Regions from separate parts of the Peribacillus sp. YIM B13482 genome, predicted to be linked through region 1. Evidence: riboswitches for the same ligand, from Rfam matches in the RefSeq annotation. Region 1 holds a riboswitch; the other holds the start of a gene.
What was found. A riboswitch is a leader RNA that binds a small molecule or an ion and turns the genes downstream of it on or off. The one in region 1 is predicted to bind ZMP and ZTP.

Region 2: it holds a riboswitch for ZMP and ZTP, as region 1 does, so the genes downstream of both, ACFX4L_RS07630 (phosphoglycerate dehydrogenase) here and ACFX4L_RS08575 (glutamate/serine transporter AimA) in region 1, are expected to answer to the same signal.

What each region holds. Positions count from the first base shown of each region.
Region 1 is NZ_JBHZPF010000012.1:37,615-45,140, forward strand. It holds gene ACFX4L_RS08570 (amino acid permease) at 1-1,300, shown strand, start outside; ZMP/ZTP riboswitch at 1,923-2,001, shown strand; gene ACFX4L_RS08575 (glutamate/serine transporter AimA) at 2,054-3,646, shown strand; gene ACFX4L_RS08580 (FAD-binding oxidoreductase) at 4,000-5,349, shown strand; partial or broken gene ACFX4L_RS08585 (LysR family transcriptional regulator) at 6,073-6,471, shown strand; gene ACFX4L_RS08590 (glucose-1-dehydrogenase) at 6,555-7,340, opposite strand; gene ACFX4L_RS08595 (GRP family sugar transporter) at 7,359-7,526, opposite strand, start outside.
Region 2 is NZ_JBHZPF010000010.1:58,005-65,530, forward strand. It holds gene ACFX4L_RS07615 (PepSY-associated TM helix domain-containing protein) at 1-105, shown strand, start outside; gene ACFX4L_RS07620 (FixH family protein) at 133-603, shown strand; gene ACFX4L_RS07625 (DUF4405 domain-containing protein) at 1,037-1,942, opposite strand; gene ACFX4L_RS07630 (phosphoglycerate dehydrogenase) at 2,237-3,436, opposite strand; ZMP/ZTP riboswitch at 3,579-3,657, opposite strand; gene ACFX4L_RS07635 (ATP-dependent metallopeptidase FtsH/Yme1/Tma family protein) at 3,877-4,314, opposite strand; gene ACFX4L_RS07640 (VOC family protein) at 4,504-5,283, shown strand; gene ACFX4L_RS07645 (GNAT family N-acetyltransferase) at 5,323-5,838, shown strand; gene ACFX4L_RS07650 (VOC family protein) at 6,196-6,612, opposite strand; gene ACFX4L_RS07655 (PTS sugar transporter subunit IIA) at 6,855-7,346, opposite strand; gene ACFX4L_RS07660 (iron chaperone) at 7,413-7,526, opposite strand, start outside.

The DNA of each region.
Region 1 (7,526 bases):
GGGATCGGCGAGCACGATCAAATGGACAGGGCCTTCTGTAATGCTTGCATATGCCATCGCAGGTATATTTATATTTTTCATCATGCGTTCTATGGGGGAGATGCTATATTTAGAACCGACTACGGGTTCTTTTGCATCCTTTGCTAGCAGCTATATACATCCTTTAGCAGGTTATATGACTGCTTGGAGCAATTGGTTTCAATGGGTAATCGTAGGAATGTCCGAAATCATCGCCGTTGGAATGTATATGCAGTATTGGTTCCCGGAGTTACCAGCTTGGATACCAGGTGTGGTCGCCATGATCATCTTGGGGGCAGCCAACCTCATTTCCGTAAAATCTTTCGGGGAATTTGAATTTTGGTTTGCGCTTATAAAAATAATAACGATTGTATTGATGATCATTGCCGGCCTTGGCCTTATTTTCTTTGGAATAGGGAATGGCGGAGACGCAATTGGATTATCGAATCTTTGGGCAAATGGCGGCTTCTTTACGGGAGGCTGGACAGGATTCTTCTTTGCGCTTTCCCTTGTCGTGGCTTCCTATCAAGGGGTTGAGCTCATCGGCATCGCGGCCGGAGAAGCGAAGAATCCAACGAAGACCGTAACAAAAGCGATCCAATCAATCATATGGCGCATTTTAATTTTCTACATTGGCGCTATATTCGTCATCGTGACGGTTTATCCATGGGATAAACTAGATGACATCGGAAGTCCATTCGTTTCAACCTTTGCTAAAATCGGTATCACAGCAGCTGCAGGCATCATTAACTTTGTCGTAATCACTGCGGCAATGTCCGGATGCAACAGTGGGATCTTCAGTGCAGGGCGTATGCTTTACACACTGGCATTGAATGGCCAAGCTCCTAAAATCTTTGCAAAAGTATCTAAAAGTGGAGTGCCGGCATATTGTACGATCGCTGTACTATTAGGATTGGGTATCGGGGTTGTCCTGAATTACCTTGCACCGCCGGAATTATTCCTTTATGTGTACAGTGCGAGTGTTTTACCCGGAATGATTCCATGGTTTGTCATACTTATCAGTGAGCTTAAATTCAGAAAGGTAAATGCCGCTGAAATGGAGAAACATCCGTTCAAAATGCCGTTTGCCCCTTACAGTAATTATGCGACAATTGCCTTTTTACTGATGGTGCTGGTGGGTATGTGGATCAATCCAAGTACCAGGATTTCCTTGGTTGTCGGGATTGTTTTCCTAGCATTGGTCGTAGTAAGTTATTACATGCTGAAAATGGATAAACGAATACCATTGGATGCTAAATCCGATGATGAGATTTCCAGTTAAGAAGTCTCGTGCCATTTTGATAAAAAGATGAGTGATACGAGTTTTTCTATAATAAGGATTTTGGGAGATCATCTTGTTTAATCTACGTACATGACTCGAGCTTTGCCGAGTGTGTTTCCCCTTAGTATAAATATAATAGACACTAATTAAAGTTGTGCATAAATTGTGGATAAAACAAAGAGAGATAAAGAGAAATCTTCATCCCTCAGGCTTTTTCCCAACTTGTGCATGACTTTTTTTGGTTATTGTAGAAAAAATTCTTAATAAAGATATGGAGTATTTCAAGTATTTCCTTTGGCAGAAAATAAGATTTTCCTAACTAGTGCATGAATTCTATGTAAATGGTTTTGGGATATAATTTGTAAAAAATGAACGGTTCATTTTTGCACATATAGGCTATTTAAGGTTTTTAAGTATAATGTTTTAGGGGAATGATTATAGGTTTTAACATATGTTCTAAAAATCGAATGTTTGTTTTTTGAGACTTTATTCACCTAATTTTTTCAAATTCAAAAGAATATTGATAGGTAATTCCGAAAAATCAATGGTAATATTTAAAAAATATAAATATTTTTTTAGTGTTGTGGAATTTAAAATAATCTTATATACTTAAAAAAACTATTTTCCTATATGTAACTGGCGCAACATGGAGTACCATGGGGGAGCATATAGAGTATAAGCCGCGCGCCTGGGCAAACACTTGATTTATAGATCAAGTGTTTTTTATTTTCCTAGGAAGAGGTGTAGGTAGAGATGAGTAATATGCATAGAAAGATGGGGACCTTTGCTTTAACTATGACAGGTATTGGTTCTATTATCGGCTCAGGTTGGTTGTTCGGAGCGTGGAAAGCTGCCCAGATTGCTGGACCAGCAGCTATTTTTTCTTGGATTATCGGTATGGTGGTAATTTTATTTATTGCATTATCTTACGCAGAGCTTGGGGCAATGTTTCCTGAAGCTGGAGGCATGGTTAAGTATCCTCAATATTCGCATGGCTCTTTTATTGGATTTTTAGCTGCGTGGGCGAACTGGATATCTATCGCTTCGACTATTACCGTTGAGGCCATTGCTTCAGTACAATATATGAGTACGTGGCCTTGGGAATGGGCCAGATGGTCTCATTCTTTAGTTGATAACAATATCTTAACGACCAAAGGATTATTCATAGCTTCTTTACTACTATTGTTCTATTTCTTCGTCAACTATTGGACAGTCAACCTTTTTGCTAAGGCAAATTCATTTATTACCATTTTTAAATTAATTGTTCCAGGTGTAATGGCAGGATCGTTATTTTTTGCTGGATTTCATGGTGAAAACTTTACAAGTTCTCAGGGTATCGCACCATATGGCTGGGCAAGCGTTTTAACAGCAGTAGCTACTTCTGGTATAGTGTTTGCGTTTAACGGATTTCAAAGTCCCGTTAATATGGCAGGTGAAGCGAAGTCACCGAATAAGTCTATACCTATTGCTGTTATTGGCTCTATTCTAATTGCAGGTTTTATATACGTTATGTTACAAGTTGTGTTTATCGGTGTAGTCGATCCGTCAATGATCGTGAACGGATGGAGTCATCTGAATTTTAATTCACCTTTTGCAGATTTGGCAATTGCTCTAAGCCTTAACTGGTTAGCGATTGTATTGTTTGTAGATGCGTTTGTTTCACCGTCTGGTTCAGGTGCCACTTATACAGCTACAACTTCGCGAATGCTTTATGGAATGCAGAAAAATGGGTACTTACCGAGGATCTTTGGTACATTACATCCACTTTATGGTGTTCCGCGTCCAGCGATGTTATTAAACTTAGGTGTATGTTTTATCTTTTTATTTTTATTCCGCGGATGGGGCGTACTTGCAGAAGTGATTTCAGTTGCCACACTTATTTCGTATATCATGGGGCCAGTTGCATTGGCAACATTAAGACGTACCGCTTCACATTTTAACCGTCCATTTCACTTAAAAGGTGCCTCTATTATTGCACCTTGCGGATTTGTTTTTGCATCGCTTACTTTATACTGGGCGCGTTGGCCATTAACAGGAGAAGTCGCTTTCATCATTGCCATTGGACTGCCTATTTACTTTTATTATCAAGCTAAAAATAAATGGAATGGATTCAAAAAACAATTTTTATCAGGTGTTTGGATGCTTCTTTACTTAGGTTGTATGATTTTGATTTCTTATATTGGAAGTGAGAAGTTCGGCGGAAAAAATATTCTTACATTTGGCTGGGATATGGTGGTCATTACATGTCTGGCACTTGGCTTCTTTTGGTGGGGAGTTAAGAGCGGCATTAAAACGGAATACATGGATGAAGCTGAAAAAATCAACAAAGAATTTATCAATAAATAACTTTTTGTGCAGACACAGTTATATGAGTATAAAGAAAACATGGTTATTTTATGACCATGTTTTTTTATTTATTTTAAAATAAGTGCTGGCGATTGTAACGTTATTTTGTTTTAAGGGTTTTTTAGTCTTTGCGAGTAAATTGGTGGAATTCACAAGTAAATAATGAAATCTTGCGAGATAAGTATGCTCTATCATATAGAAAAACTAAATATCCTACTTTTTAGTGCGGAGGTTGAGGTAAAAGTATGAATTGGATTGTTTTTAAATCACTTCCACCTATAGAATGTGTCTTTTCCTAAAGAATTTCATAGTATATATAATTCTCTACATCATCTGAGAAAGGGGTTTATATTTTGGAAAGAACAAAGCTTACCGGGCGTATCGTTACACCTAATGATGCCGAGTATGAGCATGCCAGGATAAATAATAACTTAAGTTTTCCTAAATTCCCAAAGGTCATTGTGTTTTGTCAAAATACCAATGATGTGTTGAATTCACTGAAGTGGGCCCGGGAAAATCATACACCTTTCCGGGTTAGGAGCGGCAGGCATAGTTATGAAAACTTTTCATTAGTGAACGGCGGTCTAATCATTGATATTAGTGAAATGTATAAGATCAAGGTCAATCGTGAAAAAATGATCGCAAAAATTGAAGCCGGAGCTGATTTAGGGCAAGTATATAATAAGCTATGGAAGTATGGAACGACGATTCCGGCTGGGACCGAAAGCGGTGTAGGTCTTGTAGGTCTTACGCTTGGCGGTGGTATAGGGATGTTAACGAGGCGCTTTGGACTTACTTGTGACAATCTGGTTGAAATAGAAATGGTAAGGGCGTGTGGAAAGATGGGCGCCAAACTCATTAAAGCAAATAGGAAAATTAATAGTGATTTATTTTGGGCATGCTGCGGGGGTGGAGGGGGAAACTTTGGCATAGTCACTTCTCTTACTTTCAGGGTACACCCTGTATCAAGGGTATCGGTTTTCTCCGTCACATGGGGGTGGAAAGATTTCGAAGCGGTGTTTAATGCCTGGCAGGATTGGGCCCCTCAAGCTGATGAATGTCTAACTTCTGAAATTGAATTCAAGGCAAAGGAAGTAAACCAAATTATCGCTCAAGGTGAATTTGTTGGAACGTCACATAGGTTAAAGCAGCTTCTAAAACCTTTGACGAAAACTGGTTCACCAACAAATGTCATGATAAAGGAAGTCCCGTACATTGAAGCCGTAAGATTCTTTAATGATCCGAGTGGAAATCGACCGGCCCATCGTAAGAGGTCAGGTTCTTTCATTGAAAAAACTTTTCCTCAGCGAGCAATCTTGACGATGAAGCATTTTCTGGAAAACGCTCCAAATGAAAATGCAGCCATTTGGCATCAATCCCTTGGAGGAGCGGCTGGCCGTGCGGAACCAACGGAAACGGCATTTTATTATCGGGATGCTTTAATCGCCCAGGAGTATTTGGCTACATGGACTAATCCAGAAGAAGAGCGGCATAACATTCATTGGATCAAGGAACTTAAGTACGCCTTGTCTCCGTATACGACCGGTGACTATGTGAATTGGCCGGATACCCTCATCAAAGATTGGCCAACTGCGTACTATGGAGAAAATTTCAAACGGCTTCGAGAAGTGAAAACGACCTATGATCCATACAATACGTTTAGATTCCCTCAAAGCATACCGCCATTAAAAAGGTGGGGTTGAATGGAAGCATCAAAATCATTTGTTATTAAAAGGCTTATTCCTCAATATGGGTACTCTATTATTTAGGTTTGTGTATATTAATTGAGGTAATCCCCAAAATCATGTTTATGAAAGTAAGGTTTGCGTAAGGTAACGTTTGCTTTTCCCTGATTTAATTGATTGTTATCAATTTATTGTTGAGGCATGTAGTTTCTTTCCTTATGTCATTATTGGAATTCCCTACATTAGGTTGACCCTTCTTTTCTTTTATAAGGAGAAAAAATATAACATATACATGATGGTCCATCAATTTCCTAAAAAGTGGACCGCTTGGAAAAGTCCCGAAACGTCCAAAAAAGATTGACGAACAAAGAATAGATAAGGATTCTGTGCATAACTTGTGGACAATAAATGATCAAGTGACCATCCAAATCCATGAAGCTTTAGTTTTTAAAATCGGGCAAAAAGAGAATGGAACTATTAGTTTTATTTACTTAGAATCCTCTACCTGCATAAATAGTATTAGGTTCCTTGAATACCATGTTGTATGAATCGCAATAAATATATCGTGACTTGTTGATTGTTCAGTTAATTAAATTACACCTTTACTTATTGGTTTTATAGGATTAAAATCGGTGAAAGAATTATTATAATAGGATGAGCTGATTGGACAACCAAAAGCTCCTGAACGCGATAAGCGAACAGGAGCTTTTTGCGTTCATTTTGGAAAAAGGAGTTGGGAAGATGAATATTGACCATATTGAAGCTTTTATGTATGTTGTTCACCTTAATAGTTTTCATAAAGCCGCAGAGGCAATGTTTTTATCACAGCCAACGGTTTCGGCAAGAATTAAGACACTTGAGAGTGAACTCGATTCAGTACTATTTGAGAGGCAAGGGAGAGGGATTATTTTAACCGAAAAAGGGAAAGCCTTCATTCCATTTGCGGATCAAATTATTCGCACCTTTCAACAGGGGAAAAAACAGTTGAAAACAGGAAGCGAACTGGAGGAAATAAAGATAGGGGCTAATATCATTACATCGCAATACTTTATTCCATTTGCTCTTCCTCTATGGAAAATGGAAAACCCCAATTTACGCTTTAAATTTATTTCAGCAACAAATGATGTATTAATGGAAAAATAAATTCTTTTCTACTATCCATATACATGACTTTTTCTTGTTATAAAAGGGAAATTTCAACAGCTACCTAAAACAGAAAAACTTTAGCCTTTTCCTGCTTGGAATCCTGGATATTTGGTCATTCCGCCATCAGCATATAAGGTCATGCCCGTTACGTAGCTTGATTCAGCTGAGGCTAGCCAGGCAGCACAAGCGGCAATCTGTTCCGGTTTACCGATATATCCCATCGGTATCAGGTCGATGACTTCTTGTTTAGATTTTGGGTCATTGAACTTCTCTGCATTGATGGGTGTGTCGATTGCGCCGGGGGAAATGTTATTTATCCGTATCCCTTTAGGAGCATATTCAAGTGCAAGGGTTTCTGTCATCATCTTCACTCCGCCCTTACTTGCTGCATAATGGACAAAATGAGGCCATGGAATCCGGTCATGAACGGAAGACATATTAATGATATTGCCCTTGATACCATGATCGAGCATATAATTGATAGCTTCCCTGCTTGCGAGGAACATACCCGTAAGATTTACATCGATGACTTTCTGCCAATCCTCAAGCGTCAGCTTTTCGCTCGGGACTTCATTTTCAATGCCTGCATTGTTGATCATGATGTCGATGGTACCGAAAGTGTCGATAGCAAATGAAAGTAATTTCTTTACATCTGCTTCCTTTGAAACGTCGCCTTGAATGGCTGCGGCTTTCCCGCCTGCTGCTTCAATCGTTTTAATGATTTCCTTATGGTCGCCATTTTCAGTGTGATAATTTAATACGACATGTGCTTTTTCTTTACCGAACCTTTCGGCCATGGCTTTACCTAACCCTTTTGCCGCCCCAGTGATCACGACTACTTTTTTCTCTAAATCTTCATACATCATTTATCGCTCCTTTTACTATTCTTTTGTAAAGCCAATCATGATTCCACCAGCAATTACGAGTACACATCCGATGATGACGAAGGCCATCTGCTTTTTGGATTTTCTCTCTCCTAAAAGAAAGATGCCTCCTAAAGTGGAAATGACGATTCCCATTTGGGAAAATGAGAATGCAATGGCAACGCC
Region 2 (7,526 bases), on a different contig from region 1:
GGAATTTTGTTTCCTTTGGTTGGTTTATCTCTTATTGTCGTTTGGCTAATTGACTGGTTAATTATTAAAAGAATATCTGCAGTTAAGAAGTTTTTGAATACATGAATCGATATGTAAAGGGTGGCTTTTGCCGTGAAAAATAATATATGTATTTCTTTAATCTTTATTTTCAGCCTATTGCTAAGTGCTTGTTCACTTGAAAAGGATGTCACTAATCTATACAAAGAAGAAACACCACTTGAAGCTGAGATAATTATACCAGCATCCTTTTCGGCTAATAAACAGGAGACGATAAAGGCTGTGCTTACTCAAGGTGGTAAAATGGTTGAAAACGCGGATTTTGTTCATTTTGAGATATGGAAACAAGATGGCTCACTCAAATATAGTATGGAACAAGCTGTAGAAGAGGGGAACGGTACTTATACTTTAAGTAAAAACTTTGATAGTAATGGCCTATACTATATAAAAGTGCATGCTAGTAATGATGGTTCAATCATTATGCCTCAAAAACAGTTTATCGTAGGAAAACTTTCTGAAAGTGAATTGAAATTCTTGCAAAAAGGGATTCAAAAACTAGAAGAAAGTCATGAACATCATCATTAAAAAATCCGTTTTTCAATTGAAGACCGGATTTTTTATGGATTGCTACCCCGTTTTGTTGGTAATGATATGGGTAAGAATTTTAGCTATTATTTTTTTATGATTGGAGAGAATGGTATACCTATCCCGATTTATGGATTTTGGAATGTAGGCAATACCGAGCAATTTCCTCCTGTTGGAGTCTTTTTAACATCGAATATACTGCATCAACGGAATCGTCACAATTTTTAGGGACATTAGTTGAGCCAGTATATTCCCTACCAATTTTAGTGATTTTTTAAATAGGCTTTCAAAAGTGTATGTACTTCTTGATAATCCAGCTAGGCTTAGGAAGAAGTAAAATTTCCCCTTTTTGTTTTTCCCTCAGTCAGGATAAGAACAAAACGAAAGGTAATAACGAACAAAAGCAGTATCCGGTTTATATATGAATTACTTTTTATACACCCGTTAAATCCCCATTACTGGAGTTAGTTTTTTTCTTTTTACTTTTATTTCTCATTATAAATTTTTCCATATAATAAATGATAATTATAAATACAGACATAATGCCAAAATACGTTATGATAACACCTAAAGCGTTCGAACTCTCGAATTGGCCTTTTTCCCCTTTTAGGCTGCCTTCTGACATTGGTTTTTCAAATTGGCCTTCTCCCGCTTCGAAGCCGCCTTCCGGAGGGTTTGGTCTTTCTCCCCTTTTGAAGTCCCCTTCTTGAAAGTTCGGTTTTTCTCCCCTTTCGAAGCCGCCTTCTGGCATTTGTGAAGAAGAAAGATTAAACACGTTCGCAACTCCTTGCAGCTGCATGATGAAATTTGTTGAGTACATTTGATAGCCCCCAAACACTAATAAAGCAATTGTTGCTGCTCTTGCTAAAATCCCTATGAATGGTTTGGGGGTTCTGAACTTCATCATATTTTTAAAAACATTTATTACCCATTTCCAATGTAATCCAATATGGGCTGCAACTAAAATAAGCACTAAAAACGAAATGGATATATGAGAAATTTTAAACCATTGTTCATTACCAACGTTGATATTTGGGAATACAACTCTTGAAATAAAAATACCACTGATCATAATAAAGGTCATTGTAATTAACAACATTACGTTTAAAAAATAACCAAATTTTGTTTTAAGAGGTAAATTAAGGTCAAACAATTTAACCGTGACTTTTTTTACCCATCGCCAATTGAGCAACACATGGATGAAAAATAATACGGCAATTACTAACCCGGCAATTTCATGAAACGTTAATCCTCCTAATACTTGTTTATTGAAAAATAATACGAACGTAACGGCCATTAAAATATCTAATCCAAGCTTCACGAACATCAGCTTTTTCATATCTTATCCTCCCTAAGTAGTTTGTCCTTGATTTTTTTTAACTAACTCCCTATTCATATTGGTGAAACTTATTATGAATAGTTTTTCTTAATTTTTTATTAAGGGAGTTTAAGGAGAATTAACTGGAGGAATTGCATCTTGAAGACACTGAACTTACCAACAATTCCTTTATAACGCTAAACCCATGCAAATTAAAAAGCCTCAACTCCTTAAAGGAATTGAGGCTTGCACTGCTATTTATCATTTGGGCAAGAAAGCATCAGGGCGTTCCTTCATGCTTTCTTCCTGTTCCAATTAAATAATACGGGTTGTAACGATGCCTTCGATTTGTTTGATTTTTTCTTCCAAGCTAGGAATGATATCGCCGTTTACTTCACCGTCAATGTCGATGATCGTATACGCATATCCCCCACGGCTTCTGTTAACCATGTCAGCGATGTTCAAATTAAAGCCTGATACAGCCAGTGTGATTTGCCCAACCATGTTCGGAACGTTTTCATGGAATGTTGCCACACGACGATTTCCTGTAAAAGGAAGGGAAGTATTTGGGAAATTCACTGAGTTCTTGATGTTCCCTGTTTCTAAAAATCCTTTCACCTGACGTGCTGCCATGATGGCACAGTTTTCCTCTGATTCTTGCGTAGAGGCACCAAGATGCGGAATTGGAACGACATTTTTCATTTTCAGCACGTTTTCATTCGGGAAGTCTGTAATGAACTTGCCAACTTTCCCGCTTTCAAGTGCAGCTTCCATATCATTTTCATTCACTAGCTCACCGCGTGAGAAGTTCAAAATATGAACGCCTGGTTTCATGATGCCAAATGTTTCTTGGTTAAACATTCCTCTTGTGTCATCCGTTAATGGAACGTGTACAGTAATGTAATCAGATTCTGCAAACAACTCTTCAATCGTCATGGCGCGCTGTACATTGCGAGATAAATTCCAAGCTGTATCGACAGAGATGAACGGGTCAAATCCAATTACATCCATGTCTAAATCCAGGGCATCATTCGCCACAAGCGCACCGATCGCACCTAAGCCGATTACACCCAGAGTTTTTCCCTTGATTTCTTTTCCAACGAATTGTTTCTTTCCTGCTTCTACAAGCTTCGGAATTTGTTCTCCTTCGCCTTCTAATGTCTTTGTCCATGCCACACCGGCAAAAAGGTTACGAGATGAAGCCATTAATGATGTCAGTACCATTTCTTTTACAGCGTTAGCGTTAGCACCAGGTGTATTAAAAACAACGATTCCTTGCTCGGTACATTTGTCGACCGGAATATTATTGACTCCCGCCCCTGCCCTTGCGATTGCTTTTAATTGATCTCCGAATTCCATTGTATGCATGTTAAAGCTGCGAACAACGATCGCATCAGGGTTTTCACTGTCATTGTCGACCGTAAAATCGCCTTTATTGAATACATTTAGCCCGCTTTCAGCAATATTATTTAATGTTTTGATCGTTTTCACTTTTTCTAAAAGAATTGTGCTCATCTTGTTTGTCCCCTTTTGATTATGATAGTTTTTTTTCAAATTTCGAAATATTGACAATATTTTTTGCCCATGAAAATCTGCATTCTTTAAAACTTCACTATCCTCTGTTAATAAACAGAAAGAGGCAAGGGATAAAATCCCTTACCTCTGCCCAGGCGAACGGCTACGACACTATGTGTTCCCTCACGGTTATCCGTGTTTCGCCAGTTGCACATAGTCTTTTGATTGATTTTATTCTATCAAATTATTCAGCAAATTTCAATATCAATTTAAAGGTTTTATATGGAAGAAGTCAATACTCAGCATGACCGCTTGCGAATGGCCAACTTAAGCAGGTTTAATAGCCTTTGCCAAATCATGCTCACGCCAGTATTCTTCAATTTCCTCTAATGATTTCCCTTTCATTTCAAACCATCCAATTGGAAAAGCAAGTTTTTTCATCATTTAGAATGGTTCATTCTTTTGACCAATAGTAAAATAACGAAAAATAGGGTGAAAATGATCATGATCGGAATGGACGTTGAAAAAAAATTGACCCATGCGCTTGTCTCTGTGTCTTGTGGCATGACCACAATTTTTTCTATATCATGTTCTTCTGCAGCGTCATTCATTCTATTCATCGAAATTTCACTATTTGGGACAGTGGCGATAAAATATTGATCCTTTTCATAACCTTTCAGCCGCCCGCTTATTTCAAAAACTCTTTTTTGGGGCTCCAACTCCAAATATGTTACTTTGCCATCCTCTAAAGTTGTGAAAAATTCATCTTCAGTTAATTCCTCAGTCGGTTCATTGTCATTATTAAAAATAAACACAATCCCCAAGGTAACCAAGAAGATTAGTAAATAAAATATTTTATTACGGAAAATCCGCTTCATCCTACACCTTCCCCCACGAAACAAACCAGGTCAATAGTATCATATAATAGTAATCATTAACAATTATTCCATGTTCATTTAAAAAGAAGGCCCTGTTGATTTCTTGGACTCGGGCAGGTTAGTTGCAAAATGGATAATATTAGTAAAAAATAGGGGGTATAGCAAACTAGAAGATAAGGGGTGAAAATTTTGATTACTCATTTCGCAGATTTAGAATTACTGACAGTATCTATTGAAGGTGTAAAGCAATGCTACGCTAACCGCCTGCAGCTCCCCATTCTATCAGAATCTAAAGAGTTCATTCAGTTTCAGCTGACGCCCTTTACTTCGTTGAGTTTTAAAGAAGCGTTTGAGCCCATTTCTCCAGCACACTTTGCATTTCAAGTCCCATATTCTCAATTTGATGAAGCGGCATCATTTATCCAACAATCCGGATTATTGGTCCTAAGACAAGAACATGGTCAGTATATCGACGAAACGAACGGAAGAAAAAATCTATATTTTCGTGATGGAGATGGCCACCTTCTCGAAATCATTGCCCATGATTATGTAAATGAAGATGAACGGAAGGCATCCGGAATGTTAAGAACACTTTATTTAAGAGAGATTGGCTTCCCTGTGGATTCGGTACCAAGCTTACGCGATTGGCTGAAAAGTAACCTTGGTATGAAAACGGAACAAGATCAAGATATATTTAATTTCGTAATTAGCGGAACAGCACATGCAATAGTGGTTTCAAAACAAAGGCCTTGGATCCCTATTGCCATGAAGGCCTTACCGCCAAAAATGGCGGTGACGTTCGGTACACCCGATAAAAGGTTTATTGATGAACTGACAAAACAAATGGATCACACTTTTTTAGATGACTCTAAGAAACTATTTATACTTCGTGATAGTTATCCTTTTTATATGGAACATACTCCTGAATTCAGTGCGTCAATGGTGAAAAATTTGAATTTACCTATTTGAACCGCGTTTTTCATTTAACCTGTAAAGGGGGAAATCAATTTGTTAATAAGAAAGGCAAACGTTGCTGATGCTGAGGGTATAGCAATAGTCCATGTCGATTGCTGGCGTACCACATATAAAAATATAATGCCAAGTGATTTTTTAGATAAACTGTCTTATGGGAAAAGGAAAGACGTATGGATAGAGAATATATCTAAAGATAGAAATCATGTTTATGTAGCAGAAAATAACGAGGGAGAAATAGTCGGATTTATAAGCGGAGGAAAAAGGGAAACGAATAAAGTTGAAGATTCGGGTGATCTAACTGCGATATATATCCTCGAAGATTTTCAAAGAATGGGGATTGGAAAGAAACTCATCAAAGAATTATTTTTTATATTTAAAAAACTGGGCTTCCATACAATTTTTGTTGAGGTGCTTGAAGATAATAACTCTCGATTTTTCTATGAGGCTTTTGGTGCTGAATTGCTTAAAACCGAAAAAATCAAAATGACTGGTGCTGAATTAAATCTATTGGTTTATGAGTGGAAAGATATTAGCCCTGTATTGTTATGATTAAACTTCATTTAAGATGAATGTTGCTGGATGCGAAGGGTCCTTGTATTTCTAGCAGTTTTCTATGTCATCCTTCTCGAATTAAACCGATAGAATAATAGTGCAAAGTTTTGTGTCCATAAGCTAGAAATCCCTTCCCACATTTTATGTTGGGAAGGGTTTTCATATTCTTCATCCTTCATATCAGTGCCGAATTTTGTTGGGAACTTCAGTTCTTCTCACCTTCCCCTGCTTTGTCTTACTTGTTAAATATGATGTTATACACTCCAACTAACGGGTTCCTACTTCTAGCAGGCAATCATGTTGACTTCAAAAAAAGACACAGCCCTTAAGTGAGGAGTGTGCCTTGCGTTTGATTTAATTTTGATTAAACCCGCTTTCATCCATGTAAAAAACTTCCCAAGAATGCCCATCGATATCCAGAAAACTCCACCCGTACATGAACCCATGATCGATGGCTTCATTAAAAGGCCTTCCGCCAGCATCGAGTGCCCTATTCACGACCTCATCCACATCTTCCTTACTTTTAACCGATAGGGCCACGATGGCTTCCGTACTTGCTGCTGGATTCGGGATTTCCTTCTTGGTAAACGTTTTAAAGTAATCTTCAACCAATAACATGACATATATAGACTCACTGATAACCATGCATGTTGCATTTTCATTGGTCATTTGCTCGTTAAACTTAAAGCCCACCTTTGTGAAAAATTCTATTGAGGCATCCAAATCTTTAACAGGCAAGTTTACAAAGATCTTCTCTGCTTGAACTCCCATCAAATTCACCCTCACTTGATTTATTTTATGTTCATTCACCTACTATTCGCTCCATTTTCCGATAATCCTGCCCACAACAAAAAAAGAATGGATGTATGCATAACAAAAACAATTCAAGAACCATCGCCGACCGTAAACACCCATGGGGCTAATGACTCCGCCGGCTAAACTTGTAGAATCAATGAATGAACCGGGGTTTAATGCCTTATCATTCTCAAAAGAATCCGATTCTACATTAGGCCTTACTTTAAATGAACACTCATAATCGTTGTTTCGTTACTATTTGCTTGGCTGATATTTGTTTTTTCCAGTTTTTCAACTAGCTCGCCATTCATGATAATAATCGGAGTTATGATGCTGGGAACTTTGGATTTTAGAAATTCGATATCAAATGTAACAAGCCTGTCTCCTGCTTTTACACTTTTCCCTTCTGCGACATGGACTTCAAATCCCTCACCTTTAAGGTTAACTGTATCTAAACCTATATGAATTAACAATTCTATGCCATGCTTTGTGCGGAGGCCTAAAGCATGTTTAGTAGGAAAAACCTGGATCACTTCTGCATCAATAGGAGATACAACCACCCCCTCCTCAGGAAGAATCGCTATTCCATCCCCCATTAACTTCCCGGAAAACACTGGATCGGGAACGTTTTCAATATTTATAACTTGTCCATTTATAGGAGCAAGCAGATGTTCCACATTTTCTTTTTTACCGAATAATTTTTTGAACATACTATTTCCACCCTTCTCTATCTTTTTGAATCTCACAATCAAATGTTACATAGATAATAGTTTTTGTTATTTTTTCTTTTTCAATTTCCCTTCCGCTTCCTTCTTTTTATTCTCTTCCACTCTAAATGTAACGATTTCGGTTATTAATTCATAAGGAATTGGCTTGTTCAGTGGAAACTG